3 regions of the Vibrio sp. MACH09 genome follow, and region 3 is predicted to be linked to each of the others. Evidence: predicted binding sites of a transcription regulator. Region 3 holds the regulator's gene; each other region holds the start of a gene.
What was found. The regulator MetJ, encoded in region 3, represses methionine synthesis genes. The targets are predictions, from matches to a motif close to TTAGACNTNTANANGTCTAA.
Positions count from the first base shown of each region.

Region 1 (10,310 bases), 2.6 Mb from region 3:
AATGCATTGTTACTCAGAGAGAGGTTGGCCTAGATACTGAAAGTTACGAAGTTGCCTTGAAGAACTCTCTTCGGCAAGCACCCGATGTGATTTTAATTGGTGAAATTAGAACACGGGAAACCATGGAATACGCCATGACGTTTGCTGAAACCGGGCATTTATGTATGGCGACATTGCATGCTAACAACGCCAATCAAGCACTTGAGAGAATATTGCATTTGATGCCGAAAGATCGACGAGAGGCGTTTTTGTTTGATTTATCCAATAATCTAAGGGGGATTGTCGCGCAGCAATTGATTATGGATAGTGACGGAAAAAGTCGGCAAGGGGCATTTGAGATATTACTCAACTCATCTCGCGTATCTGATCTGTTGCGTCGTGGTGAACTGAATGAGTTAAAAACCACCATGGCTAAGTCTAACGAAATGGGAATGATTACTTTTGATCAATCACTCTTTCAGTTAGTCGTAGAAGGGAGAATTAGTGAGCAAGATGCTTTACATCATGCAGACTCCGCTAATGATTTGCGTTTAATGCTTAAGCAAAATAGCGGCACAATAGCGTCGTCTGGTTATTTGGATGGCGTTAAAATTGATATGGACTAGTGCTGTGACCACAACTGTTCAAACCAACTTTCTAAAATAACAACGGCAGATTGGCAGTCAACATTACCTTTGGTTAAGGCTTTGTAGCCGCCCATTTCAAACAGCTCCGCTTTAGCCTCCGACGTTGACAACCTCTCATCGTGTAATTCAACAGGGAGACCAAATCGGCCATGAAGTCGGTTGGCAAATTTCTTCGCACGTGGTGTGATACTTTCTAAGGCATTACCATATAGATCTGCTGGCAGGCCCACGACAATAAGGTCTGGCTGCCACTCTTTTATCTGCTTGCCAATGTCGTCCCAGTTTGGAATTCCGTCGTTTGCTTTAAATGCTTTGAGTGGTGATGCAGTGCCTGTAATCTCTTGCCCTATGGCTGAACCGATACTTTTTGTACCATAATCAAATGCCATAATCGTCTTGGACATCTTTATTCCTTAATACCTGTTGTTTTATTCTGTTCCATCGCTCTGTTACGCATGCCCAGCATCGATGGAGAGTTGCGCTGGGTTAACACCTAGCATTTGTACCGCTTTGCTCCAGCGCTCTTCAATTGGGGTATCAAAAATAACACTCGGATCCGCCTCAACGGTTAACCATGAGTTTTCAGCAAGCTCTTTTTCTAATTGTCCCGCAGTCCATCCAGAATAACCAAGAGCGACAATATAGCTGTTGGGCTCGGCTTCTGTACCCAAGACGCTGAGAATATCCTTGGAGGTTGTTACGCTTATCTTATCGGTCATTTGAATGCTGGATTGGTAGTTATCCTTGGGCTCATGAAGAATAAAACCACGGTCTTCTGATACTGGGCCGCCATTTAAGACCGACATCTGCAAGCTTTCTTTTTTAAGTTGTGGATGAGTTGAGTCAACATCGACTCTCTCCAGCATATTGCCAACCGTAATATCTATCGGCGCATTGACGATTATTCCCATTGCCCCATCTTTATTATGCTCACACAAATAGATCACGGAGCGATGAAAAAAAGCGTCTTTCATTCCGGGCATAGCGACAAGAAAATGATTGGATAAATCCATACTAACTCCTGCACATTATAAAACGGTTGAGAAGATTAGGCAGTGCTAGCCTGCCTAAAACAACGATTAACTTATCTAGAGCTATCGACTTACCTAAAGCCCTTACTTGCCTAGGCGACGCTCAATAGCATCCATTAATTTACCTGTAACAGAGACATCGAATGCCGCTTCGATTTCACGGATACAGGTTGGGCTTGTGACATTAATTTCTGTTAGCTTGTCGCCAATAACATCTAAGCCAACAAAAATAAGTCCTTTTTCTTTAAGTGTAGGCGCTACTGCTTCAGCTATCTTAATATCTGTCTCACTTAGTGGTCTCGCTTCACCTCGGCCGCCCGCTGCTAGGTTTCCTCGGGTTTCACCTTTGGCTGGTATACGAGCTAAGCAGTACGGTATTGGCTCTCCATCTACCACTAATATTCTTTTATCACCATTGGTAATATCTGGCACAAAAGTTTGGGCCATTGCATAGTTTTGACCGTGGTTAGTGAGTGTCTCAATGATGACGGACACATTAGGATCGTCTTTTTTCACTCGGAAGATTGAAGCACCTCCCATACCATCAAGAGGTTTTAAAATGATGTCACCATGTTGCTCTTTAAAGGCTTTAATTTTTTCTGCCTTGCGAGTCACGACGGTTGTCGGTGTTAACTCTGGGAACCACGCTGTAAATAATTTTTCATTACAATCTCTTAAGCTTTGTGGCTTATTTACGATCAGAGTGCCTTTTTCTTCAGCTCTTTCCAGAATATAAGTGGCGTAGATAAACTCGGTATCAAAGGGAGGATCTTTACGCATTAATACGGCATCAAGTTCTGATAACTCAATTGTTTGCTCTGATTGGAACTGATACCAGTCGTTCGGGTCTTCTTTTAAGGTGACTATTTTTGTGTCAGCAATGGCCACACCTTGATCTAAGTGCAGATCATTCATTTCAATATAATGAATTTCATAGCCACGTCTTTGCGCTTCAAGCATCATGGCAAAGCTAGAGTCTTTTTTTATATTAATGGACGAAATAGGGTCCATTACTATGCCAAGTTTGATCATGTTTATCTCCGTTTAGCCAAGATCGCCAAAGCGAACTTGTAGTGCAGTAATAGCAGTAAGGGCGGCTGTTTCTGTCCTTAATACTCTAGGCCCCAGCAATGTTTCCTCAAACTGGTACTGTTCGGTCATTGATATCTCCTCTGCGGAGAGGCCGCCTTCAGGGCCAATCAGTAACCGAACTTTCTCCATAGGTTGTGGAAGGGTATTGATAGAGTACTTCGCTCTTGGGTGTAAGTTTAATTTTAGTGCACCGTCTTGTTCTGCGCACCACTGTTCTAATTTCATTATTGGCCGGATTAAAGGGATATTATTTCTACCGCACTGTTCACAAGCTGCGATGGCTATTTTTTGCCATTGCAGCAGTTTCTTCTCAAAACGTTTAGCATCCAATTTTACGCCACAACGCTCGGATATTAGTGGAGTAATAACATTAACGCCCAGTTCCACCGACTTTTGAATAGTGAATTCCATTTTGTCTCCTCGAGAGACAACTTGACCTAAATGAATATTTAAAGGGGATTCACTGCTTTTCTCTATTTGCTCAAGCACATTTGCTTGAACCGTTTTTTTGTTCACTTCAATTATTGTTGCAGGAAATTCATTGCCACTACCATCAAATAGCACAATATCTTGCTGTGGCTTCATTCTTAGAACTCGACCTATGTGAGCACTTGCTTCATCGCTAAGGGTTATATTACCTAGCTGGTGGATGAGTTCTGGATGATAGATTCGAGGTGTTCGCATTGCTGGTTATTCCTGCATTAGATAGTTATTGCATTGTATAACATGGATGCAAAATAGAGAAAAACAAGGGGGACCTTCTAAGCAAATTGTTCTTATTTATAGGAAAACATTTAGTGGCTTTCTATTCCTGAAAATTTGAGCAATTGCTGACATTGGCGACAGTGATAGCTGGCTTTATTGGTGCGCACTTTATTGTGTCGTCTTATTGTTAATGCGTGCATTTGGCACTGGCAGTGATACTCAAAGGTACGGCCTTGTACTGAGCTGATATCAAATGAGTGTGTGGTTTTAGCTGGGGAGGAGAGTACATCTTCCATCATCGCTTTCCACTCAGTTCCATGTGGTCGTACTTTGCCAAATTTTTGGAAAGTCAGTAAATGCGCAAGTTCATGGGGAATGACTTCATTAATAAAGGCTAAAGGATTTTCTCTGAAAAGAACGGGGTTGAGACGAATGTGCCACTGTTGTAAGTAGGCTTTCCCTGCTACTTTTCCTCGTAATTTGAAGCCGACTGATGGGACGGGTATCTTGTTCCCTAACTGGTTTTCTGCGAGATGAATATACTTTATTAGTGCTTTATTGGCGTAGTAATAGAGGTCGATATTGCTCATTGAGCCCCCTAAGACTAGATAGAACAATATAAAGAAGGCCCTCGATTGAGGGCCTTCTTTATTATTACAAAATTATAAACCAGCAAACTCTTTAATTAGAGCGGCTTTATCAGTGGCTTCCCATGGGAACTCTTCGCGACCAAAGTGTCCATATGCAGCTGTTTTTTGGTAAATCGGTTGCAACAGGTTCAACATTTCTTGAAGACCATAAGGACGTAAATCAAAGAACTGACGTACTGCTTCGATAATGATGTCATGAGATACTTTTTCAGTACCAAATGTCTCTACCATGATGGACGTTGGATCCGCAACACCAATAGCATAAGACAGTTGGATTTCACAACGATCGGCTAGACCCGCAGCGACAAGGTTTTTCGCCACGTAACGTGCGGCATATGCGGCACTACGATCCACTTTTGAAGGATCTTTACCAGAGAATGCACCACCACCGTGACGAGCTGCGCCACCATAAGTATCTACGATAATTTTACGACCAGTTAAACCACAGTCACCCATTGGGCCACCGATAACAAAACGGCCGGTTGGGTTAATAAAGAAGTTCGTCTCTTTTGTTAACCACTCTGAAGGAAGAACCGGTTTGATGATCTCTTCCATTACCGCTTCACGAAGATCCGGAGTAGAAATAGAGTCACAGTGCTGAGTTGATAATACCACAGCATCAATTCCAACAATCTTACCTTGATGGTATTGGAAGGTTACCTGAGATTTTGCATCTGGACGCAACCATGGTAGTGAACCATTCTTACGAACTTCCGCTTGTTTTTGTACTAACAAGTGAGAGTATGTAATTGGCGCTGGCATCAAAACATCGGTTTCATTTGTTGCGTAACCAAACATAATACCTTGGTCGCCAGCCCCTTGTTCTTTTGGATCGGCTTTATCAACGCCTTGGTTAATATCTGGAGACTGTTTACCAATGGTATTCAATACTGCACATGAGTTGGCATCAAAGCCCATATCAGAGTGTACATAACCGATATCGCGTACCGTTTCACGAGTGATCTCTTCAATGTCTACCCATGCAGAAGTAGTGACTTCACCACCAACCATGACCATACCTGTTTTGACGTATGTTTCACAGGCGACACGTGCTTTAGGATCTTGCTCAATGATTGCATCAAGTACAGCATCCGAAATCTGATCGGCAATTTTATCTGGGTGACCTTCTGATACAGACTCAGAAGTAAAAAGATGCTTAGCCATATGTGGTAGCTCCAAGTTGTTGATTAGAAGACGTATAACACATCTTCAAAAATTACGTATAGAGAAACAGCAGCATGATTGATTGCTGGGTGTTTCTACATCTAGACGTCTATTCTAGTTTTTAAGGCAAAAAATACAAGTTTTTTTTGCTATAACTGAGAATCATTCCAAATAACAATAATTATTATTTCGGATAATGAACTGGGTTAGTGTATTTAGTAAGGCTATATAAGTTATCCCGCTCTAAATGACGATGGTCTAACTTTGTCATGATCTGTTATTTGTTAAATTGTGCTTGATGGACGATAAACAGGGGTTGAAATCGATTGCAGTCCTAATTTTGCTTTGAGAGAATAGCGCCGCTGATTTGTTCGCAAATAATCAGTATGTTTCCCCTTATATTGAAACCGCTTATGCACTCAGGAGCAGACATGTCGTCTCAAAAACAATTAGCTAATGCAATCCGCGCGTTAAGCATGGATGGTGTACAAAAAGCCAACTCTGGTCACCCTGGAGCCCCTATGGGAATGGCTGATATCGCAGAAGTCCTTTGGCGTGGTCATATGGACCACAACCCACAAAACCCACAGTGGGCTGACCGCGACCGCTTTATCTTATCTAACGGCCACGGCTCAATGCTGATTTACTCTTTGCTTCACCTGACTGGCTATGAGCTGTCTATTGATGATTTGAAAGACTTCCGTCAACTTCATTCTAAAACACCGGGTCACCCAGAATATGGTTACGCTCCGGGTGTTGAAACCACAACGGGTCCTCTAGGCCAAGGCATCACAAACGCTGTGGGCATGGCATTGGCTGAGAAAACACTGTCTGAGCAGTTCAACAAAGAAGGCCACGACATTGTTGACCATAACACTTATGTGTTTATGGGAGACGGCTGTCTGATGGAAGGTATCTCTCACGAGGCGTGTTCTCTGGCGGGTACTCTAGGTCTTGGCAAGCTAATCGCGTTCTGGGATGACAACGGCATCTCAATCGACGGTGAAGTGGAAGGCTGGTTCTCTGACGACACACCTAAGCGTTTTGAAGCGTACGGCTGGCACGTAATTCCGGCAGTAGATGGTCACGACGCAGCAGCAATCAATGCGGCTATTGAAGCGGCGAAGGCAGAGACAGGCAAGCCAACGCTTATCTGTACTAAGACCATCATCGGTTTTGGTTCACCAAATAAATCAGGTTCACACGACTGTCACGGTGCACCTCTAGGCGCTGAAGAAATTGCAGCAACACGTAAAGAACTTGGTTGGGAGCACGGTCCTTTTGAAATTCCGTCGGAAATCTATGCAGAGTGGGATGCGAAAGAAGCAGGCGCAACTAAGGAAGCAGCGTGGGATGAGAAATTTGCAGCTTATGAAGCAGCATACCCAGAGCTTGCAGCAGAATTCAAACGCCGCGTAAACGGTGAGCTACCAGCAGAGTGGGAAGCAAAGACCTCTCAAATCATTGCTGACCTACAAGCAAACCCTGCCAACATCGCGTCTCGTAAAGCGTCACAAAACGCACTAGAAGCGTTTGGTGCTATGCTACCAGAATTTATGGGCGGCTCTGCTGACCTTGCACCATCGAACCTGACAATGTGGTCTGGCTCTAAATCTATCACGCCAGAAGATGCATCAGGCAACTACATCCACTACGGTGTGCGTGAGTTTGGTATGACGGCGATTATGAACGGTCTTGCGCTTCATGGTGGCTTTGTTCCTTACGGTGCAACTTTCCTAATGTTTATGGAATACGCACGTAACGCACTGCGTATGGCGGCTCTGATGAAGGTTCAGAACATTCAGGTTTACACTCATGACTCCATCGGTCTGGGTGAAGATGGTCCGACTCACCAACCGGTAGAGCAGGTATCTTCTCTTCGTCTGACTCCGAACATGAGCACATGGCGTCCATGTGACCAAGTAGAATCAGCGGTAGCGTGGAAGTTTGCTATTGAGCGTAAAGATGGCCCTACATCGCTTATCTTCTCTCGTCAGAACCTAGCTCAACAACCTCGTAGCGAAGCACAAGTTGCGGACATTGCTAAAGGTGGTTATGTACTAAAAGATTGTGATGGCAAACCTGAGCTAATTCTGATTGCAACAGGCTCAGAAGTAGAACTTGCAACAGAAGCGGCAGCTCAGCTAACAGCAGAAGGCAAGAAAGTACGCGTCGTATCCATGCCTGCTACTGACGTGTTTGACAAGCAAGATGCAGCTTACCGTGAAGCAGTACTGCCTTCAGACGTAACCGCTCGTGTTGCTGTTGAAGCAGGAATTGCTGACTTCTGGTACAAGTATGTTGGTTTTGACGGCCGCATCATCGGTATGACAACCTTTGGTGAGTCAGCTCCGGCAGGCGAACTCTTTAAGATGTTCGGCTTTACCGTAGAAAACGTTGTCGATACAGCGAAAGAGCTACTGGCTTAATCCATCACCTTTCAGTGCTTCTTTGAGCACTGACGTGAATACTGTAAAAACCGGAGATCTTAGGATTTCCGGTTTTTTTATTGCGTTTTATTGTTGAAAAACTGAGCCTAGTTGCCGTGCGAAAGCCAGAATAATCGGTTAGTATCCCACTCTAAAGACAATAATAATTAGGCAAAAAAATGCTAAAAGTTGCAATTAACGGTTTTGGCCGTATTGGTAGAAATGTACTTCGTGCCCTATACGAAAGCGGAAAAAACGAGCAGATAAAAATTGTTGCAGTGAATGAACTGGCTCAGCCTGATGCGATGGCGCACCTGTTGCAATACGATACCAGCCATGGACGCTTTAGTAAGAAAATATCGAATGATCAGCAGCACCTGTTTATCCACCACAATAATGGTGAGTTTGATTCAGTTCGAATACTTCACTTAGCTGAAATTGAACTGCTACCTTGGCGAGATTTGGAAGTAGATATAGTGCTAGATTGCACCGGTGTATACGGCGATAGAGCCGATGGCCTACAGCATATCGCCGCGGGTGCAAAAAAAGTGCTATTTTCTCACCCAGGTGGTCATGATATCGATAACACCATTATTTATGGTGTGAATCAAAGTACCTTACTTCCTGAACACAACATTGTTTCGAATGGTTCATGTACTACCAACTGTATCGTACCGGTAATAAAGGTATTGGATGATGCGTTTGGTATTGAGTCTGGTTCTATTACCACTATCCACTCTTCTATGAATGATCAACAGGTCATTGATGCCTACCATTCAGATCTGCGCCGTACCCGTGCTGCCAGCCAATCAATTATTCCGGTTGATACCAAACTTCATAAAGGCATTGAAAGAATATTTCCGAAATTTTCTAACAAATTTGAAGCTATTTCCGTCAGAGTTCCCACTGTTAACGTTACTGCGATAGATTTAAGTGTCACAATTAATGCAAATGTGAAAGTTAATGACGTAAATCAAACCATAATAGAGGCATCTCGGTGTACATTACGTGACATTGTTGACTATACTGAATTACCTTTGGTTTCGATTGATTTTAATCATGATGCGCACAGCGCGATTGTAGATGGAACGCAGACCAGAGTTAGCAACGGTCATCTAGTAAAAATGTTAGTTTGGTGCGACAACGAGTGGGGTTTCGCCAACCGAATGCTGGATACCGCATTAGTTATGTTGCCATGTGAATAAATGAATTTGGGATTAAAGTGAAATTTTTCTTGAAATTAAATTACATAATCCCCACATAGGTAGCAGTTAAAGAATTTCTATGTTTGGCATGATGCTGAGCTGTTTAAAACTTTATATTTAATTGAGAGGACAAACCATGTCTGTAATCAAGATGACCGACCTGGACCTAGCAGGTAAACGTGTATTTATCCGTGCTGACCTTAACGTACCAGTAAAAGAAGGAAAAGTGACTTCTGATGCTCGTATTCTAGCATCGTTACCAACCATTAAGCTTTGTTTAGAAGCTGGTGCTAAAGTAATGGTGACATCTCACTTAGGTCGCCCAACTGAAGGTGAATACGCTGAAGAGTTCTCTCTACAACCTGTTGTTAATTACTTAAATGACGCTTTAGATTGTGACGTTAAGTTAGCAAAAGACTATTTAGATGGTCTTGAGCTCAACACTGGTGAATTAGTTGTTCTTGAAAATGTTCGCTTTAATAAAGGCGAGAAGAAAAATGAAGAAGAGCTATCTAAGAAATACGCGGCATTGTGTGATGTATTTGTTATGGATGCATTTGGTACGGCTCACCGTGCTCAAGCTTCTACGCATGGCGTAGGTACTTACTCACCAGTTGCATGTGCAGGTCCTTTACTTGCAAATGAACTAGAAGCTCTTGCTCAAGCAATGGACAAACCAGCTCGTCCAATGGTTGCTATTGTTGGTGGTTCTAAAGTATCAACTAAGTTAACGGTTCTAGAATCACTATCTAAAGTAGCAGATCAGCTTGTTGTTGGTGGTGGTATTGCGAACACGTTTATCGCAGCATCTGGCCACAATGTTGGTAAATCGCTTTATGAAGCCGATCTTGTTGATACCGCGAAGAAACTGATGGAAGAGTGCGCTATTCCTGTTGCTACTGATGTGGCTTGTGCTAAAGCGTTTGATGAAAATGCAGAAGCTATAATCAAAGATGTATCAGAAGTACAAGATGACGATATGATTTTTGACCTAGGTCCAAATAGCTCAGCTGAATTGGCTGAAATTCTTAAAAATGCAAAAACCATTCTTTGGAACGGTCCAGTAGGTGTTTTTGAATTTAAGAACTTTGAAGCTGGTACGGAATCTATTTCAAAAGCAATCGCAGAGTCAGAAGGCTTCTCTGTTGCTGGTGGCGGCGATACTTTAGCTGCTATAGATAAATTTGGTATCAAAGCTGATGTTTCTTACATCTCAACAGGTGGTGGCGCTTTCCTTGAATTTGTTGAAGGTAAAGTACTTCCTGCTGTAGCGATGCTTGAAGAGCGTGCTAAAGCATAAATATTGAAGTGAACGGGAATAATTATTCCCGTTTTTACGTTTGCTGCGCTAGGTTTTATTGATAGAATGCCGCTGCGTAGGGAGCAAACGTTTGCAAGATTCGCAAGA
Region 1 is NZ_BSFZ01000001.1:451,984-462,293, forward strand. It holds gene CHJ_RS02060 (PilT/PilU family type 4a pilus ATPase) at 1-605, shown strand, start outside; gene ruvX (Holliday junction resolvase RuvX) at 602-1,030, opposite strand; gene CHJ_RS02070 (YqgE/AlgH family protein) at 1,076-1,639, opposite strand; gene gshB (glutathione synthase) at 1,742-2,689, opposite strand; gene rsmE (16S rRNA (uracil(1498)-N(3))-methyltransferase) at 2,702-3,433, opposite strand; gene CHJ_RS02085 (SprT family zinc-dependent metalloprotease) at 3,544-4,044, opposite strand; gene metK (methionine adenosyltransferase) at 4,117-5,268, opposite strand; gene tkt (transketolase) at 5,700-7,697, shown strand; gene epd (erythrose-4-phosphate dehydrogenase) at 7,877-8,902, shown strand; gene CHJ_RS02105 (phosphoglycerate kinase) at 9,039-10,202, shown strand.
Region 1: the regulator MetJ is predicted to act here: its motif matches at 5,362-5,381, upstream of metK (methionine adenosyltransferase).

Region 2 (10,310 bases), 570 kb from region 3:
GAGAGAAACATAGCGTGATAATGGCGATAGTCATTTCAGCAGTCACTGCTTTTTTACGCGGCTTTTTAGAGAAAAAAGTCATCATAGTGGTGTTTTCCTTTTCAATTTTCTGTGTGTGTTTGTTAGCTAATATTTGGGAAACTATCTGAGGTGCAGATAGGTGAGTTACTCGGTTTACATTTATGGTTGCCATGGAATCAGGCGTTTTAATAGTTTGTCGGTAATAAAATAGAGAGAGACGGAAAATGTCGCTAAGATAAACAGTGCAGCGAACATTTCATCGATCATCATTCGGGCGTTGGCTTGCAGCATGAGGTAGCCCAGCCCTTCACTTGAACCAACCCACTCTCCAACCACGGCCCCAATCGGAGCGACCACCACTGCGACTCGTATACCTGATGCGATTGCTGGTAATGCAGCGGGAAAACGGATATAGCGAAGCGTGGCCCATTTGGTAGCAGACATGGTTTTGGCGAGATCTAAATAACCTTGTGGAGTTGAGCGAAGTCCGTCATAGCAACAAGTTGTTACGGGAAAGAAGATAATGAGTGCGGCCATCACGACTTTTGAGGCAATGCCATAGCCGAGCCACAGCATCAAAACCGGCGCTATAGCGAACACTGGGATGGCTTGGCTGGCAATAAGAAGGGGTAGCAGCCAACGTTTAACTGGCTTGAACAGTAACATTTGTAGGGCGAAAAAAAGTCCAAATATCAGACCGATAGCCAGCCCTAATACAATCTCTTTGCCGGTGACCAGCGCGTGATAGAACAGAACATCAACTCTTTGTACAAGCTTGCTGAAGACAGCAATAGGAGAAGGGAGGATGAAGCTGGGCATGTTAAATAGGCTAACCGTCAGTTGCCATAAGCTAAGTAATACTGCCGCGGTAATGACAAACTGAATGATGGCGCTGTGTGGATAGCTCACTTGCTGCTTAAGACTCATTTGGCGTTGTTGAAGTTGACTTATCTCAGACATAATCGTGCTCCAGATTATTGAGAATAGATTGCTGATAACTGGCTAACTCAGCGGTATATTCTCTAGGGATAGTAGCGTTAGGTGGTGTGAGTCGGATCGCTTCTGCCGGGGTGCCACGCATAATATATATTTGCTCGCCAAGCCGAAGTGCTTCTTGAGGATCGTGAGTGATGAGAACGACGGTTTTGTTCTTTAGTAGACGAGCGGACAGGTTTTGCAATTTATGACGTGTCACCGCATCTAGCGCGGAAAAAGGCTCATCCATCAATACAACGGGCTTATCCTGCATAAGCGTACGAGCAAGGGCTACACGTTGGCGCATTCCTCCGGACAATTGCTGGGGCAATTTATCGATGTGATCAGAGAGTTCTACCTGTTCGATTAACGATAAGGCGAGCTGTTTCTCTCGCTGATTAGGCTGGCGGTGCGCTAAGCCGATATGTAAGCAGACATTGTCAAATACATTCAGCCACGGCAGTAGCAGATCTTGCTGGGCCATATAGGCGAATTCTGGTTTAATGTGCCGGTTTTCATGCGGGGTGTTTTCGCTGCTATTGCTTAGCAAACGGATCTCTCCGTTCCACTCTATTTTGTCGTCGAGCAGACCTGCTAAGTAGCGCAATAAAGTCGATTTCCCACAGCCACTTCTACCTAAAATACAGCTCCAACTATTGGCTGATAGTTGCATATTCAGATTGGCTATCACGGCGGTATTATCATCGAGATACTGCAAGCGGCCGTCGACAATGTTAATGGCAATCGTATTTGTCATGGCTACTGCTCTGTCTCTTCATTGGTTGCGCTTGTAAAGGGATGTGCAGCAAAAAAATGATGAACAGGCCCATGACCATGACCAATTTGCAACTCATCCGCATGAGCAATCGCGCCTGTAATGTACTTTTTCCCTTGCTGAACGGAATGCGATAATGAGTGACCTTGTGCGAGATAACTTGCAATAGCGGAAGAGAGCGAACAGCCCGTTCCATGAGTATTGAGGGTATGAATACGTTTAGTCGTAAAGGTGGTGGTGGCGTGTTTATCAATAAGAAGGTCATTGCTCGAACAGTCATGCTGCAAATGGCCGCCCTTTAGTAGTATTGAGTTGTAATTTAAAGTGCCAAGTTTTTCAACCAGAGACAGCATTTCACTGCTGGTGCGGGGAGTACTGCTACCTACTAGGGTGGCGGCTTCTGGAAGGTTAGGTGTGATGATATCTGCGAGAGGAAGTAGCTCACTTTTTAACGTGCTAATGGCGCTCTGTTCTAATAGCAAGTCGCCACTGGTAGCAACCATCACCGGATCAACCACGATATGCTTGGGGGTGTATTTTTTTAGAGCGTTGGCAACAGCATGAATAATGTTTGTATCTGCCAACATGCCGATTTTTACCGCTACGATGTTAAGGTCGGAAAATACAGAATCTAGTTGCTTTGAAACAAAATCAGCACTAATGGGATAGATGGCGCTAACACCTTGTGTGTTTTGCGCAGTAAGGGCTGTGATGACAGAACAAGCATAGCCACCAGTGGCGGATATGGATTTTATATCGGCTTGAATACCAGCACCGCCGCTGCTATCAGAGCCGGCAATAGTGAGAACGATGGGAGTGGGGTGGTTTGCTGTCATATTGAATTCCTATTCTTGTACGTATAGGAAATAACAGCTGCCAAAAAAAACCGCTACCGTTGGGCTGGGTCGATGGCAAGACTACTAGTTCCCTACGTCAGTGTTAACTGCATCAGGTTCAACGGGTCCCATCGAAATGGTCTCAGCTTTAGGTTTCCCCTTAGCTCCCCGACTAATATCAAAATCAATTTGTTGTGAGCAAGAATAGCACATACGGCTGCGACTTCAATAGCCTTGTTTGAGCAATATTTATCTTCCCTTCAGTGTGTGAGTGATTGTCAATTTAGCGGGCAAGGGTAGCTTGTTGGTGGAACGGATATGGAACGAGAAGAAGGACAAAAAAGGCTGAATGAATCATTCAGCCTTTCGATTTGAAGAGGAGGTTAATCGAATGGTTCGTATTAACTTCTATCCATTACCAACCTTTAACCACACCGCCTTTAAAGATGTCTGATGCGGCGCTGTATACATCTTCAGTTTGGTACGCTTTTACAAAGTTCTGTACGTTTTCTGCTTGAACATTGTCTTCACGAGCAACGATTAGGTTTACATAAGGTGACTCTTTATCTTCAACAAATAGCCCATCTTTTTGCGGAGTTAAATCAATGCTGCTTGCGTAAGTTGTATTGATGATGGATAGCGCGACGTCGTCAAGAGAACGAGGAAGTTGTGCTGCATCCAGTTCAACAATGGTGATGTTTTTAGGGTTCTCTACGATGTCGCGAACGGTTCCTTGCAGGCCGACATTTTCACGCAGTTTAATTAAACCCTGCTGCTCAAGAAGAAGCAGTGAACGTCCAAGGTTTGTTGGATCATTTGGTACTGCAATACGTGAACCTTCAGCAATAGCATCCACAGATTTAACTTGCTTAGAGTAGCCTGCAATTGGGTAAACAAATGAGTTACCAGCAATAGAAAGTTTGTAACCACGGTCAACAATTTGTTGATCAAGGTATGGTTTATGCTGGAATGCGTTAATATCAACGGAACCATCATCCAATGCGGCGTTAGGGGTGACATAGTCAGTAAACGTGACGAGCTCAACCTCAAGACCATATTTCTCTTTAGCGACTTTTGCGGCTACTTCAGCGACTTGAGCCTCTGCACCTGCCATTACACCTACTTTGATTTTACTCACATCCACTTCTTTCTCTCCACACCCTGCTAAGATAAGTGCAGAAGCTGCGGTGGCAATGGTTAATGCGCTTTTAAGACTAAATTTCATATGGTTTTCTCCTGTATAATTTTTATGCTGTTTTGCAATAATGTGCTGTTTTTACCGTAAGTTGAGGTAACAGCTTTAATTTATCTATGATCTACACGGCGTACAACGGCGTCGCCAAGAGACTGAATTATTTGAACAAGTATGATTAACATAACTACGGTAACGGCCATAATGACGACGTCATAACGGTGAAACCCGTATCTAATGGCGACATCACCTAGGCCACCACCACCAACGGTTCCAGCCATTGCGGAGTAGCTAACAAGGGTAACCAAAGTGATGGTGACAGAGTTAACAATGGTAGGCAGCGCTTCCGGTAGCAGAACCTTAGTTATGATTTGAGTTGGGGTCGCCCCCATTGACTGAGCCGCTTCCACTAGGCCAGAAGGAACTTCTAACAGTGCGCCTTCAATAAGACGAGCAACAAATGGGATGGCGCCAATAGTCAAAGGTACGATTGCAGCGGTAGTACCAATAAAAGTGCCGACCAGTAGTTTAGTGACCGGGATGATGGCAACCATTAGAACAAGAAAAGGTACAGAACGACCAACATTAACAATGGCACCTAAAATTGAATTTAGTTTACTGTTTTCTGCCAGTCCGCCTTTTTTACTGATATGCAAAATAACCCCTAATGGAATGCCAACGGCGAAGCCCACAATGCCAGACACCGCAACCATGTATAACGTTTCTCCAGTGGCACCAATTAGTAAGCTACTATTTAGGCTTAACCATTCTGTGATTGAACTAAAGGACATAACCTAGCACCTCTACTTTTACTTTATGTTGCTTGAGAAACTCAATAGCTTGTTGATCATCTTCTTCGTTGCCGAACAGCTCAGCCACCATCATGCCGAACTTAACCCCTCCGGCATAATCAAGGTCTGAACTTAAGATACTGATATCAATATTGAATTTTCTTGATATCTGGCTTACCAGTGGGGCATCAACCGTTTCACCCGTAAATTCTAGTCGTACCAGAGGATGACTATTGCTTACACGTTCGGCTTGTAATCTGGCTTGGTAATCTTCAGGGATAGAAAGATCCAAAGTGGAACGAATAAATTGGTGCGCTAAGTCTGTTTTAGGGTGAGCAAAAATTTCACCCACACTGCCTTTTTCAACTAATTCGCCATCACCGATAATCGCCACTTGGTGGCAGATGCTTTTAACCACATCCATTTCATGTGTAATCAGCAAAATAGTAATATTCAGCTTACGATTGATCTCTCTTAACAACTCTAAAATAGATTGGGTTGTTGCTGGGTCAAGTGCGCTGGTGGCCTCGTCACACAGCAGTACTTTAGGATCAGACGCCAATGCTCTAGCAATCGCGACTCGCTGCTTTTGACCACCGCTTAAATTCGCAGGGTAGGTATCTCGTTTATCTAATAAACCTACCAGAGAGAGAAGTTGGTTGATCTTATCTTCAATCTGCTGCTTATTTTTTCCTGCTAACTCTAAAGGTAGAGCGATATTGTTAAAGACTGTACGAGACGATAACAGGTTAAAATGCTGAAAAATCATGCCAATATTCTGCCGAGCCTGGCATAAGTCGGCTTGGGTCAGAGTGGTGAGATCTATACCATCTACAACAACATTTCCCGACGTTGGTGCTTCAAGCATGTTCACGCATCGAATTAGGGTACTTTTTCCTGCACCAGACGAGCCTATTACTCCAAATATCTGGCCTTGAGGGATAGTTAGGTTGATCTCTCTCAGGGCATTGATCTGTTTTTCACCCTGATAAAAAACCTTATTTACATTACTGATCTCAATCATGCATCAACCTATTTAGAATAAAATTTTGACTTGCGTCTCACTTAGTAGATGATGCTATTGCTTCCCCAATTTATTGTCAATAGATATTTTTACGTCTAGACGTCTAAATTGCCAATTAGTAAGATTTGATTTGTTATGAGATATAAAATTTAGTTATATAATGAGCCGGCTAAGAGGAATGTTATGCTTTCTTGCATAAATGATGTTAAGTGTTGGAAAGCGTGTAATAATCTGAAATTAAAAGGTGTTTGAGGGTAAGACTTTGGCTAAACCAGCGGTGTTTTTAGATAGAGATGGCGTAATCAATGTTGATCATGGTTATGTACATGATGAGCATGATTTTGAATTTATTGACGGTGTTTTTGCTGCTACCAAGAAACTGCAGCAGATGGGTTATCTGTTAGTTTTAGTGACCAATCAATCAGGTGTCGCGCGCGGTATGTTTAGTGAAGAGCGCTTTCTTTCGTTAACAGAGTGGATGGATTGGAACTTTGTTGATAACGGTGTAGAACTGGATGGTATCTACTATTGCCTTCATCACCCAGAACATGGAATTGGTGAGTACAAGCAAGATTGTGATTGTAGAAAGCCTAAACCGGGGATGTTTATTTCTGCTAGAGACTTTCTCAAAATAGATATGGAAAAGTCAGTCATGGTAGGAGATAAAGCGGAAGATATGATGGCGGCAGATGCGGCTGGAGTGGGAACGAAAATTCTTGTTCGCACTGGTAAACCGGTTACTGACGCTGGAGAAAAATTAGCATCAGTGGTATTAGCCAGTATCAAAGATGTTCCTGACTATTTATCAGCAGAATGATTTACTAGAATAATCTAATTAATTGAATTTATATTCTACGGGACAAGTAAGATTTATGAGCAAAAAACTGACCATTCTTGATATTGCTAAATTGGCCGGCGTTGGTAAATCTACGGTATCTCGTGTTTTGACTAATGATCCAAAGGTAAAACCTGCGACACGAGAATTAGTTGAAAAAGTGATTGCAGAATCAGGCTTTGTTCCCTCTAAGTCGGCCCAGTCTATGCGAGGAGGAAGCCAAAAAGTCGTTGGCGTGATTATCTCTCGTTTGGATTCCCCATCCGAAAATCGTGCTATTAGTAGCATCCTTCAACGTCTATATGCTGCGGGTTACGATGTTGTGATAATGGAAAGCCAGTTTGATCGAGATAAGACCAATGAGCACTTGGCGGTGTTAAAGAAACGCAATGTCGATGGTGTGATTGTTTTTGGTTTTACCGAGTGCGATATTGACCAACTGGTGAGCTGGAAAGACAAAATGGTGGTTATTGCCATGGATGTCGATGGTGTCTCTTCCATTAATTATGATAACCATGGGGTGATACATCAGTCGCTGGATTATCTTTTTAAGAAAAAATTGACCAATATTGCTTACATTGGTGTCGATCCTGCGGATAAAACGACCGGGGAAGCTCGGCTTAACTCCTATTTGAGTTGGTGTAAAGAGAGAGAGATTAAGCCAAGTTATCAAACTGGTTTGCTTGATCATGAAAGTGGCTATTGTCTATTAGATAAAGTGTTAACAGAGGATACTCAAGCTGTAGCGTGTGCTAGTGATACGCTTGCCTTGGGGGTGATTAAGAGGCTTCAAGAGTTAAATAGAGAAGAGGTTTTAGTGACAGGTGTGGGGGGAAATACCATGCTCTCTTTCCTATTCCCTAATACTTATAGTGTTGATCCAGGCTATCAGCAAGCTGGTGAGGCCGCCGCTAGTTTATTAATCGAGCAACTTTCTGGTGCCGTTGGTGAACAGCATTTAACACAGAAACCACTCAGTTAATCTGATTTCATAAACCGAGCAGGATTCGTTCCATCCTTATCCCTTTCTTATGTCTAAGGTCAACAGACCTTAGACATAAGCGAATCAAATAATATTTTATGATTTTCAATCTAGTGATTCTGCCCTGTATGGCATGCTATCGCGCTTCTTGTTAGTTCATATTTTCTACTTGAATGTCTCTCTTGAGCTAAGGTGATTTGACAAAATTGATGTGATCTTGCTCAATTAATGGGAATGTTCCCATTTTATCTTTCTTTATTATGGTGCACTATATAATTCACTTTTGGGAATGTTCCCATTTTAATGCCGTCACTTTGATGGTGTAAACTTTAATTAGCCAATAAAACGGGTGAGAATGATGAGTAAGATTGCAAAACAAGACATTGCACGTCTTATCGAGTTAGTAGGTGGAAGTGACAATATTGCGAGTGTGAGCCACTGCCTGACACGATTGCGTTTTGTTCTTAGTGACACAGAAGCTGCTGATGTTAAGAAATTAGAAGAGTTACGCATAGTAAAAGGATGTTTTACTAATGCTGGTCAGTTTCAGGTTGTGATCGGAACCGAAGTTGACGAAGTCTATAAATTACTGATTGAGATGTCAGGCAAGAGTGCGTCTTCTAAAGATGATGCGAAAGTAGCGGCACGTCAGAATATGAATATTCTGGAACGAGGTATCTCCCATTTAGCTGAAATTTTTGTACCTCTGCTACCTGCTATCATCACTGGTGGTTTGATTCTTGGGTTCCGTAATGTCATTGGTGACATCAAAATGTTTGATGGCCAGACGCTGACGCAAATTAGTCAGTTTTGGGCAACGGTACACTCATTCTTATGGCTGATTGGTGAAGCGATATTCTTCTTCTTACCTGTAGGGGTTTGTTGGTCGACAGTGAAGAAGTTGGGTGGAACACCTATTTTAGGTATTACTTTGGGTGTCACTCTCGTTTCGCCGCAATTAATGAATGCTTATGCGATAGGTAAAGAGGTGCCACAAGTGTGGGACTTTGGTCTGTTTGTTATCGAGAAAGTGGGTTATCAAGCACAGGTTATTCCTGCAATGTTAGCGGGTGTCGCTCTGGCGTTTATTGAGACCAACCTTAAGCGAATTGTTCCTTCCTATTTGTATCTTGTGGTTGTGCCATTTGTTTCCATCATTTTGTCTGTGATTCTTGCGCACTCTCTGATTGGCCCTATTGGTCGTACCATTGGTGACGGTGTTGCTTTTGCTGCTAAGGCTGCAATGACAGGTGATTTTGCAATACTAGGTGCAATGGTATTTGGTTTCTTCTATGCACCATTAGTTATTACTGGTGTGCATCACACAACCAATGCGGTGGATCTACAACTTATGCAAGAGTTGGGTGGCACACCTATCTGGCCATTGATTGCACTGTCAAATATTGCGCAAGCATCGGCTGTTGTCGGCATTATCATAATCAGCCGTAAGCATGGTGAACGCGACATCTCTGTTCCAGCGGCTATTTCTGCGTATTTAGGGGTAACAGAGCCTGCAATGTACGGTATTAACCTTAAATACAAGTTCCCTATGTTGAGTGCGATGGTTGGTTCTGCAGTTGCTGCTGCAATCTGTGGCAGTGCTGGCGTGATGGCAAATGGTATCGGTGTTGGTGGTCTGCCGGGCATTCTATCGATTCAGCCGCAATACTGGACAATCTATTCTATTGCAATGCTGGTTGCGATTTTACTTCCTGCTGCATTAACTCTTTTCTTCTATAAGCGTGCAGAAGCGAAAGGCGAACTACAAGTCGCTAGTGCGTAATTGTTGTATCAATTGTTGAGTGGTCAATTTGACCACTCTTTTCTGTTGTTTCAATGGTATTAATTTAGTGTTCAAAATGAGTTCGATAAGCTGAGCCGTGAGTGGCAACCTTTTTTAAGGTTGTACCGCTAACCTATTTAGTTTGCTTTAGTGAGGCTAACTTAATTTGATCAGAGTCGTTCAGAAAATTAGTGACATTGATTTAGTTGGTGAGAGAGTTTTTCAAATGAGTACAATCGATCCGCAGTGGTGGAAGACTGCTACGATTTATCAGATTTACCCAAAAAGTTTTTGCGATAGCGGTGACAAAGGCACGGGTGATCTGCAGGGTATTATTTCTAAGTTAGATTATTTGCAACTTCTCGGTGTTGATGCGATATGGCTAACTCCTGTTTATGAGTCACCAATGGTGGACAATGGCTACGATATCTCGGACTACTATGCCATCAATCCACAGTTTGGTTGTATGGATGATTTTGATGAACTGTTAGAAAAAGCGCATCAAAAAGGTATTCGTGTTGTTATGGATATTGTGGTTAACCACACATCTACGCATCATAAATGGTTTCAAGATGCTCTGGGCAATCTCGATAGTCCTTATCGTGATTACTACATTTGGAAGGATCCAATAAATGGCCAGCCACCTAATAATTGGCAGTCAAAATTTGGTGGTAATGCTTGGGAGCTGGATAGTGAGACCGGCCAGTACTATTTACATCTGTTTGCTAAAGAGCAGGCAGATCTTAACTGGGAAAATCCAACAGTTAGAGAAGAAGTTAAACAGGTCATTAGCTTTTGGGCAGACAAAGGGGTAGATGGGTTCCGCCTTGATGTAATCAACCTTATTTCTAAGCAGCAAGATTTTGTCGATGACAACATTGGAGACGGTCGACGTTTTTATACTGACGGTCCTAGAGTTCATGAATATCTTCAGGAGATCAGCGAAGCGGTATTCCAAAAATATGGTTCGGTCACGGTTGGGGAGATGTCTTCAACATCCCTTGAGCACTGCCAACAGTATTCTAGTTTGGATCAACGTGAGCTATCTATGGTGTTCAATTTTCATCATTTAAAAGTGGATTATACCGATGGAGAT
Region 2 is NZ_BSFZ01000001.1:2,471,437-2,481,746, reverse strand. It holds gene CHJ_RS11125 (ABC transporter substrate-binding protein) at 1-34, opposite strand, end outside; partial or broken gene CHJ_RS11120 (ABC transporter permease) at 181-894, opposite strand; gene CHJ_RS11115 (ABC transporter ATP-binding protein) at 974-1,753, opposite strand; gene thiD (bifunctional hydroxymethylpyrimidine kinase/phosphomethylpyrimidine kinase) at 1,756-2,607, opposite strand; TPP riboswitch at 2,680-2,788, opposite strand; gene CHJ_RS11105 (MetQ/NlpA family lipoprotein) at 3,023-3,832, opposite strand; gene CHJ_RS11100 (methionine ABC transporter permease) at 3,913-4,590, opposite strand; gene metN (methionine ABC transporter ATP-binding protein MetN) at 4,580-5,614, opposite strand; gene gmhB (D-glycero-beta-D-manno-heptose 1,7-bisphosphate 7-phosphatase) at 5,877-6,431, shown strand; gene treR (trehalose operon repressor TreR) at 6,487-7,431, shown strand; gene treB (PTS trehalose transporter subunit IIBC) at 7,790-9,214, shown strand; gene treC (alpha,alpha-phosphotrehalase) at 9,441-10,310, shown strand, end outside.
Region 2: the regulator MetJ is predicted to act here: its motif matches at 5,702-5,721, upstream of metN (methionine ABC transporter ATP-binding protein MetN).

Region 3 (10,310 bases):
TCTTCATTCAGCTTTAATGGTGACTCTGGCAGGGCAAGAGTTTGTGACCAGTTATTCTTTGCCGCTTGCTTTTCATACGACTGAATCCAGCCTTTCTCTTCGAGCTTTTTAAGTACACTACTGGGAATCTCTTGGTCCAACATTTGTTGGTGAGACACCGCTTCATGTTCTAGCAAATGCATCACTTTGGCTTGTTTTACGGCTCGTCCAAAGCCTGACATTAACTGATTTTTTCCTTGCTCTGTTATCTTCCAGTTGACGACATTAGCAAAGCTGGCCGGCTTTCCTTTTCGCAGTGCACTGGGTAGAGCATTTGCCAGTGACTCTCCAAGAGGGTACTGATAAAACTGGCTACACCAAATAAGCAGTTCATATAGTGAATTGGGCCACACAGGTTCTAAGTCCAATACCTGCTTAATGGATTTTAGCTGCTGATCTGAATATTCTGAATGATTAACCATGGCTGTCACAATGCCGACAAGGGTCTGCCTTCCGAAAGGAACAGAGACTCTTCCCCCAATAACAGGAAACTGGTCGGCTTGAATCTTGTAATCAAACTGTTTATCCAGCGGAACAGGCAGAGAGACTTGAGCGATAGTTGGACGCATAAACTTCAGTAAAATTAAGGCTAAAATTGGAGAGGACAGTGTAGTGGAAGCTGCGTTGAATTACGAGACGGAGTATAAATGATCGTGGTGGTGGCTCTGAACATGACTCACTTTATTGTTTAGAAGCGAAGTTATTTGATGAAAAAAAACTCAAATAGGTTGATCCGAACTAAGCTATTCATTAATATACTGCGCCTTAATGGTGTAGCATTGCTATGCTTTTTACTTTTGAACACACGTGTGGTGTCCGGCTTAGAATCGGATAGCGACACGGCCTATATATGAGGTTTTCCCATGAAAACAGGTATCCATCCTGAATATAAAGCAGTTAACGCAACTTGTTCTTGCGGCAACTCTTTCGAATTTAACTCTACTCTAGGTAAAGATTCTATCCACCTAGACGTATGTGATAAGTGCCACCCATTCTACACTGGTAAGCAACGTATCGTTGATACTGGTGGTCGTGTTGATCGCTTCAACAAACGTTTCGGTGCGCTATCAAGCAAGAAGTAATACTTTAAGTATTATTCCCGAATTTAGAAAAGGACGCTTAGGCGTCCTTTTTTCGATCTTTAGTTACCGTTGTGACTCGTTTTGTGTGCTCGTTAGATAGATTTGCTCATGGTAGTCAGTGTTATTGTTGAGATTGATATTTTTTCTCAATAATAATCGCGCTTTTTTATAAAAGTGTAATAAAATCTATATTCTTACTATTCAGTTTTACTCTCTTTGGAAAAGTACACTATGTCTGATGACAATCAACAAGAAGAATTTCGTCAAAAAGCACTCCGTTATCACTCTCATCCTGTTGCAGGAAAAATCTCAGTCGAGCTAACTAAGCCGGCTGACTCTGTTGAAGATCTTGCATTAGCATATAGCCCAGGCGTCGCTGAGCCAGTTCGAGAGATCGCTCAAGATGCAAATAACGTTTATAAGTATACAGCCAAAGGGAATATGGTTGCGGTTATCTCTAATGGTACTGCTATTTTAGGGTTGGGGAACCTAGGGCCAATGGCTTCAAAGCCAGTAATGGAAGGTAAAGCCCTTCTTTTTAAACGCTTTGCTGGTTTAGATTCCATCGATATTCAGGTAAAACACCGAACCATTGACGAGTTTGTAGAAACAGTAGCGAATATTGCGGATACATTTGGTGGCATTAACCTGGAAGATATTAAAGCACCGGACTGTTTTGAAATTGAACGTCGTTTAATTGAACGTTGTGATGTGCCTGTTTTTCATGATGACCAACACGGTACTGCGATTGTTACTGCTGCGGGTATGCTCAATGCTATCGAGTTGCAGGGTAAAGAGTTATCAGAGTCAACGATTGTTTGTCTTGGGGCTGGCGCCGCAGCGACGGCTTGTATGGAGCTATTGATCAAGTGTGGAGCTCAACGTGAGAAAATCTACATGCTTGATCGTAAAGGCGTTATCCATACTCGTCGAGACGATTTAACTGAGCATAAGAAATTGTTTGCCAGTAATACAGATAAGAGAACATTAGAAGATGTAATTACTGGTGCAGATCTATTTTTAGGTGTATCCGGTCCAGATTTGCTGCCCCAAGATGCATTAAATTTAATGGCAGATAACCCTGTAGTGTTTGCATGTTCTAATCCTGATCCTGAAATTAAACCAGAGTTAGCTCATCGTGTGCGTGATGATTTGATCATGGGTACGGGGCGTTCTGACTATCCTAATCAGGTGAATAATGTTATCTGCTTCCCGTTTTTGTTCCGTGGTGCTTTGGATGTGCGTGCCAGTGAAATCAATATCGAAATGAAACTTGCCGCAGTTGAAGCCATTCGCCAGTTGGCAAAAGAGCCCGTTCCTGAGCAAGTAAAACAAGCGGCGGGAGTGACATCATTAGAGTTTGGTAAAGAGTACATTATACCAAAACCTATGGATCCTAGATTACTTCCTCGCGTGGCTAAAGCGGTCGCACAAGCGGCGGTTGATTCTGGTGTGGCCAGAATTGATATGCCTGATGGCTATATGCTTTAAAGGGTACACAGATAATAAAATGGCCGCTCCATGGAGCGGCCATTTTATTAATTATTCTTCATCGAAGGCTTCAAACTCAATGCCCATGGCGGTCATCATTGCTTTGGCTTCTGTTGGAATATCATCCGGTCTGTCTTTTCTTAAATCTTCATCTGTTGGCAAAGGTTGCCCAGTATAAGCGTGTAGAAAAGCTTCACATAATAGTTCGCTATTGGTGGCATGTCGCAAGTTATTTACTTGGCGTCGTGTACGTTCGTCCGTCAATACTTTTAATACTTTTAATGGAATAGATACCGTGATTTTCTTAACTTGTTCACTTTTTTTTCCATGTTCTGCATAAGGACTAATGTAGTCACCATTCCAGTCTGCCATTGCGCACCTTTAAATATGAAATACTAGATAATAATTATAACTGTCGATTTTAGCTGGATTTACTGCCATAAGCAAAGACATATAGACGTCTAGAGGTATTGACGTCCTAGCTAATGGCAAGTAAAGTGCTTAATAATAAGCCTCATGATAACAAATGGCGTAATAACAGATAAGCTCAGTAGCAACAAATAAACTATAGTTTACATTACGCGTTAATTGACGCACTCAGTAAAGATATATGGAAAGGAAAACCATCTTATGACTAAACGGAAGCCAGCAACAATTGCTGTTCGCACTGGAATAGAATCTGACACGCAACACCAAGCAGTTGTTCCTCCTATCTATCTATCTACTAATTATAGTTTTCCTCATTTTGGCGATGTTCCTAAGTATGACTATACCCGCTCCGGAAATCCAAATCGAAGTCTGCTAGAGCAGGCTCTTTACGAGCTGGAATCGGGTGTAGGGGCCGTGGTCACTAACTGCGGAACATCTGCTCTAAACTTGCTTGTGTCCGCTTACTTAGGGCCAAATGATCTCATCGTTGCACCACATGATTGCTATGGTGGTACGCATAGGTTGTTCAATACACGAGCGAATAAAGGGGATTTTAACGTTGAGTTTATCGATCAATCAGATAGTACACAGCTTGATGCTGCATTAGAAAAATCGCCTAAATTAATTTTATTAGAGACGCCGTCTAATCCACTGGTTCGGGTTGTTGATATTGCAGAAATATGTGAAAAAGCGCGTAAGGTTGGAGCGCTAGTGGCAGTGGACAATACCTTTTTGACACCGATATACCAAAAGCCATTAGAACTAGGCGCTGACTTTGTTGTTCACTCAACGACCAAGTATATCAATGGCCACTCCGATGTTATTGGTGGTGTCGTGATCACGAAAAGTGAACAACATGCTGAAGAGCTCGCGTGGTGGGGAAACTGCATAGGTGCGACGGGGACTCCATTCGACAGTTACATGACACTAAGGGGAATACGAACTCTTGGTGCCAGAATGAGGCTTCATGAAGAGGGCGCTCAAAAGGTGCTGGAATTTTTGCAAACTCAAAAACAAGTCGCAAAAATATACCATCCTAGTCTGCCAGATCATCCGGGCCATGATATTGCGAAAAAACAGCAGAGTGGCTTTGGTTCCATGCTGAGCTTTGAGTATTCCGGTACAGACGATCAGTTAAAAACTTTTGTTAATGAGTTGACACTATTCTCTCTTGCAGAGTCGTTGGGCGGTGTCGAAAGCTTGATTTGTCACCCAGCTTCAATGACCCACCGAGCAATGGGAGAGCAAGCGTTACAAGAGGCGGGAATTTCCCAGCAACTGTTGAGATTATCTATCGGCCTTGAAGATAGCCAAGATCTTATTGCCGATTTACAGCATGCATTCGCTGTAGTTGAGGGAGAAGCTTAGATGAGCCAAGTACGTCAGTTGCACAAGTTTGGTGGCAGTAGTCTAGCGGATCCCGAATGTTACCGACGCGTTGTGACTTTACTATCAGAGTACTCAACGGAAGAGGATTTAATCGTGGTGTCTGCAGCGGGAGACACCACCAATAAACTATTAGAGTGGTTAGCTGCCCTTAATAAAGATGGCCGATTAGCCCATGAGTTGTTGATGGACTTGCGGCAGTTTCAATCGCAATTGATTGAGGAGTTAATGGATGATTGCGTGCCTCTTTTACAACAATTAAATAGCGAAGTCTCTGCGATTGGTGAACTTATGGCACCACTGTCGGACGGACAAGTCGCGAATGTTCTTGGTCATGGTGAAATATGGTCAGCTCGACTGTTAACTGCACTGCTTAACCAGAAGCAACAACCTGCTATCGCGTTGGACTCAAGGCTGTTTCTGCGTGCAGAAAAAGGCACGCAACCTGAAGTGGATAGAAAACGCTCTAGACCTTTGCTGGTTGAGACGTTAGCACAGCATTCTCATCATAAGTTGGTTATTACTGGTTTTATGGCGCAGAGCGCGTCAGGCGAAACGGTACTGTTGGGACGAAACGGTTCGGATTATTCCGCCACCATTATCGGTGCACTTGCTGATGTTTGCAGAGTGACGATTTGGAGTGATGTCGCCGGTGTGTACAGTGCTGATCCGCGTAAAGTGAAAGATGCCTGTTTGTTGCCTTTGTTAAGGTTAGATGAAGCGAGTGAACTTGCTCGGCTTGCGGCTCCTGTATTGCATAGCCGGACATTACAACCTGTGGCACAGAGCGCTATGGATCTTGACCTAAGATGCAGCTATCAACCTGAAGCAGGCTCAACAAGAATCGAACGTGTACTTGCCTCTGGCCGTGGCGCAAAAATCATCACGTCATTAGACGAAGTGTTATTGATTGAACTTAATATTGGTCATGCGCACGACTTTGATCGAGCGCAGGGCGAGATCTTAAGCAGCTTACAGAGAGCACAACTGCAACCTTTAGCGTTTGATATTCAGCCTGATCAAGGGGAGATATTGCTAGCCTATACCTCCGAGCTTGTAGGTGGTGCATTGGCGTTTCTTCAAGACGCGGCAATAGAGGGAGAGATTCGTCTAAGAGAAGGCTACAGCATGGTCGGGGCAGTGGGTGCTGGCGTAACGGGTAACCCGATTCACAGTCACGGTTTTTATCAGCAACTTAAAAATTGTCCGGTGGAATTTATTTGCCAAGCCGAATCAGGATTAAGTGTGGTGGCTGTATTGAGAAAGGTCGACAGCTCTCAATTGGTGCAAGGGATCCATCGACAGCTTTTCCAAGCACAGAAGAGAGTCGGCTTAGTGTTGTGTGGCAAAGGTAATATAGGTTCTAGCTGGTTAGAGTTGTTTGCTAAGCAGAAAGAAGAGCTGGAAAAACGTCGCGGTATGAGTTTTGATTTGATCGCGGTTGTCACTAGTCAGCGCTACTTTATGAACCTAGAAGGACTTGATGTTCATGCCGCACTTAATCAGTACCAAGACGAGGCAATAGAACATGATGGGCATGATTGGATAGAGAAGCTCTCGCATCAGCAAGAGTATGATGAAGTGATTGTTCTTGATGTGACGGCAAGTCATCAGATTGCTCATAAGTATCCAGATATTGCAGAAAAAGGATTACACCTGATTTCTGCTAATAAAGTAGCAGGCTCTTCTTCTAGCGAGTTTTATTATAAAACTCAGAATGCCTTTCAAAAAACAGGTCGCCACTGGTTATATAATGCTACGGTAGGTGCAGGATTACCGGTAAATCATACCGTGCGGGATTTGCGTGAAAGTGGAGACAATATCGTTGCTCTGTCGGGTATTTTCTCTGGGACACTCTCTTGGTTATTTCAGCAGTTTGATGGTTCGATAGCGTTTCATGAGTTAATGGAATTAGCGTGGCAACAAGGCTTAACTGAACCTGACCCTCGAACGGATCTGGATGGCTCTGATGTGATGAGGAAGTTGGTTATTTTAACCAGAGAGTCAGGGTTAAGTATTGAACCTGAGAATGTCAAAGTTGAAAGCTTGGTTCCTGAAGAGCTGAACGATCTGACTATTGATGAGTTTTTTGACCAGAGTGAGCTATTGAGTGATATTTTGGCTAAACGGTTAGCCAAAGCGCAGCGTGAAGATAAAGTGCTGCGTTATGTGGCTAGGCTGGAGAAGAATGGTCAAGCATCTGTTGGCATTGAAGCCCTTAATCGAGATCACGCCCTTGCCAACTTGCTGCCATGTGACAATATTTTTGCTATTGAGAGTCACTGGTATAAAGACAACCCTTTAGTCATTCGAGGGCCAGGAGCAGGACGAGCAGTAACCGCTGGTGCTATTCAATCGGATATTAATCGCTTGTCGAGTTTATTTTAATCAATATGGATGTCTAACATCTGAGGCCAGCATTTCTTTTTTGAAAGGCTGGTCGCCTCAATCTGTCGATTTGTTGTTATTTACATGTTGACATTGATCACAATTCAATTCATTCTACAGACATATGGACGTCTAAACGTCGAATGAAATTAGCGAATTTCTTATTTTAAGGGCAGGGAGCAAGCCATGAGTTATACACACGCCAGCCACCTAGATGCATTAAATCAAAATATTGCTGAGTTAGGTGATATTAATGTCTCGTTTGAATTTTTTCCGCCAAGCAGCGAAAAGATGGAAGAGACGCTGTGGAACTCAGTTCATCGCCTTAAAAAATTACAGCCTAAATTTGTTTCGGTTACTTATGGTGCAAATTCTGGTGAACGAGACAGAACACACTCCATCATAAAAGAGATCAAAGACCAGACAGGTCTTGTTGCCGCACCGCATTTAACCTGTATTGATGCGAGTCGTGATGAGTTGATTACCATTGCGAATGACTATTGGCAAAATGGGATTAAAAACATTGTTGCACTACGTGGTGATATTCCGGCTGGTGGTGGTGTTCCAGAAATGTATGCGTCTAATTTGGTTGAGTTACTTAAAGAGCAACACGATTTTGATATTTCAGTGGCTGCTTTTCCAGAGGTGCACCCAGAAGCGAAAAGTGCGCAATCAGATTTACTTAATTTAAAGCGTAAAGTGGATGCCGGAGCGAATCGTGCTATCACGCAGTTTTTCTTTGATGTTGAAAGTTACCTAAGATTTCGTGATCGCTGCGTCTCGGCAGGAATTGATGTTGAAATAGTACCGGGTATTTTGCCAGTATCGAATTTTCAGCAAGCTTCGCGCTTTGCCAAAATGAACAATGTAAAAATTCCGGGATGGATGGCACAACAGTTTGAAGGCTTAGATGAAGATCCTACCACTCGTCAATTGTTGGGGGCTAGTCAGGCGATAGATATGGTAAGAATTTTGAGCCGGGAAGGGGTAAAAGATTTCCACTTTTATACTTTGAATCGAGCTGAGATGACTTACGCATTATGTCATACCCTTGGGGTAAGACCGACCGTATAATAGTAGGGTAAGCTACCCATTATTCGAACAATGATGGTTTTAGCTTATTGTGAAAAAGAGTAATCAAGGCTCGTAAGCATGACTTATGAGCCTTGATTGCTAGTAGAACCGCATTAGTTCATGCTTTTTAGCTCATGCTTTTAAGTTCAGCTTGAACCTCTTCCGCCCAACTCACCCATGCTTCACGCATAAATAGGTTACGACGAAGTGTTAATCTTTCCAAACGAGCAGACTTATCTAAGCTAGCAGGGTTTGCATATTGCTCAGCTTCAATCTCGTTATAGTGCTTGATTAACTGCTTTGATTCTTCAATCAATGCTGATACTTGTTCTTCGAATGTCGCGCTTGGTTCAATAGCACAAGCCATTAATTTAGCACTAAACTCATCTCGAACAGTGGGTTGAATTGTTGGCTGCTCAAACCATTCGCCTAATGCTTTTCGACCTTCATCAGTAATGGAATAAACCTTACGATCTGGTTTTCCTTCTTGAGGTTGAAGTACACATGTGACGAGTGCATTTTGAGCCATTTTATTTAGCTCTCTATATACTTGCTGGTGGCTTGCTCGCCAGAAGTATCCGATGCTATATGAAAACTCTTTTGTTATGTCGTATCCGGTAGCATCACGAGTGCTTAGAACGGTTAAGATTACGTGTGGTAATGACATGTCTTAAATCCAATTAAAAAGTAAATTGTAAATTTATTGTTTAACTGCGTTTGTGCTTCTATGTCACGAATATAATTGCAGTTTAAACTAGTCCACTCAAATTAACTTGAATGGTCATATCACCTTCACATTTGCCGTTAATCACCTAGGAATTGAAAGAGTGAATCTCTTTCTAATCTGTGCCTTTATGAATTTAGTATAGTATATATGGCGGCACAGAGGGGCATAAGCATACCATTAAATATGCACCAAGGAATATTCGGTGAGCGCATTTTGCTTGAAAAGCTGACAAACCTCTCAATAAGAGAAATTTCTGTTTTGAATAAGGCAAGAGTTGCCACTGTGAACGTCTATTTATCGAGTCACACTGGTGGGTATTGTTGGAGAGGGCAAAGCTAAAAAACAGATTATTTAGCTTTGCCCGTTTAACGGTTATCGATTCAGCTTAACCGGTATTACGCATGCCAGCGGCAATGCCTGCAATGGTTACCATTAGTGCTTCTTCGAGTTCCGGTGATGGGTTCTCTGTTTGACGAGTTCTATATAATAGCTCTGCTTGCAGAATGTTCATCGGCAGTACATAGATATTACGAAGGCGAATAGACTCAAGTCCCCAAGGGTTACTTTGCATTAAGTTCTCGTTGTTCTCGACATTCAATACCGTTTTAATATCACTTTGTAGCTGCGCTCTTAATTGATCGCCTAAGCGCCACAATGACTTGTCAGTTAATCTCTGATCATAATAACGAGAAATCTCAATATTGGATTTCGAGTAAACCATCTCTAGCATACCTAAGCGGGTAGAGAAAAATGGCCATTCACGACACATCTCTTCCAATAGGTTTTGATGCCCTTTATCGATAGAGTACTGAATGGATTCACCGGCACCAAGCCAAGCTGGCAGAACTAAGCGGTTTTGACTCCAAGAGAAGATCCATGGAATCGCTCTTAAGCTCTCTACCCCACCATTTGGGTTTCGTTTTGATGGACGAGAGCCAAGTGGTAGTTTGCCGAGTTCTTGCTCCGGGGTGGTTGCTCGGAAGTAAGGAACAAAGTCCGGTTCTCCTCGTACTACTTTTCGGTATGACTCACAAGAGACTTCTGACAGCACGTCCATCAGGTCACGCCATTCCTGCTTTGGCTGAGGTGGTGGTAGTAAATTTGCTTCAAGTATTGCACTGGCGTAGAGGTTAAAGCTATTTACGGCGACATCAGGTAAACCAAGTTTGAAGCGAATCATTTCTCCTTGCTCAGTAACGCGAAGGCCACCTTTTAAGCTCTTCGGTGGTTGAGACAGTAGTGCGGCATGTGCTGGCGCACCTCCTCGACCTATTGTTCCTCCACGGCCGTGGAAAAGAGTGAGTTCAATACCTTCTTGTTCGCACACTTCAACTAATGCGTCCATCGCACTGTACTGCGCCCAACCAGCAGACATAACGCCGGCGTCTTTAGCTGAGTCAGAGTAACCAATCATCACCATTTGATGACCCTGAATAAAGCCACGATACCAATCGATACTGAGTAGCTGCTTAATCACGGTTTCTGAGTGATTGAGATCATCTAAGGTTTCAAACAGTGGGCAAACATCCATGCGGAACTGACAACCAGACTCTCGTAATAGCAGATGGACCGCTAATACATCAGAGGCTGTTTTTGCCATGGATATGACATATGAACCAAATGCATCGCGAGATTGACCTGCAATCGTCCTACAGGTGTCCAAAACCTCCTGAACCGGTTCTGAAGGCTGCCAG
Region 3 is NZ_BSFZ01000001.1:3,042,337-3,052,646, reverse strand. It holds gene priA (primosomal protein N') at 1-608, opposite strand, end outside; gene rpmE (50S ribosomal protein L31) at 903-1,121, shown strand; gene CHJ_RS13715 (malic enzyme-like NAD(P)-binding protein) at 1,353-2,612, shown strand; gene metJ (met regulon transcriptional regulator MetJ) at 2,664-2,984, opposite strand; gene CHJ_RS13705 (O-succinylhomoserine (thiol)-lyase) at 3,243-4,409, shown strand; gene CHJ_RS13700 (bifunctional aspartate kinase/homoserine dehydrogenase II) at 4,410-6,815, shown strand; gene metF (methylenetetrahydrofolate reductase) at 7,002-7,889, shown strand; gene CHJ_RS13690 (PadR family transcriptional regulator) at 8,017-8,556, opposite strand; gene ppc (phosphoenolpyruvate carboxylase) at 9,002-10,310, opposite strand, start outside.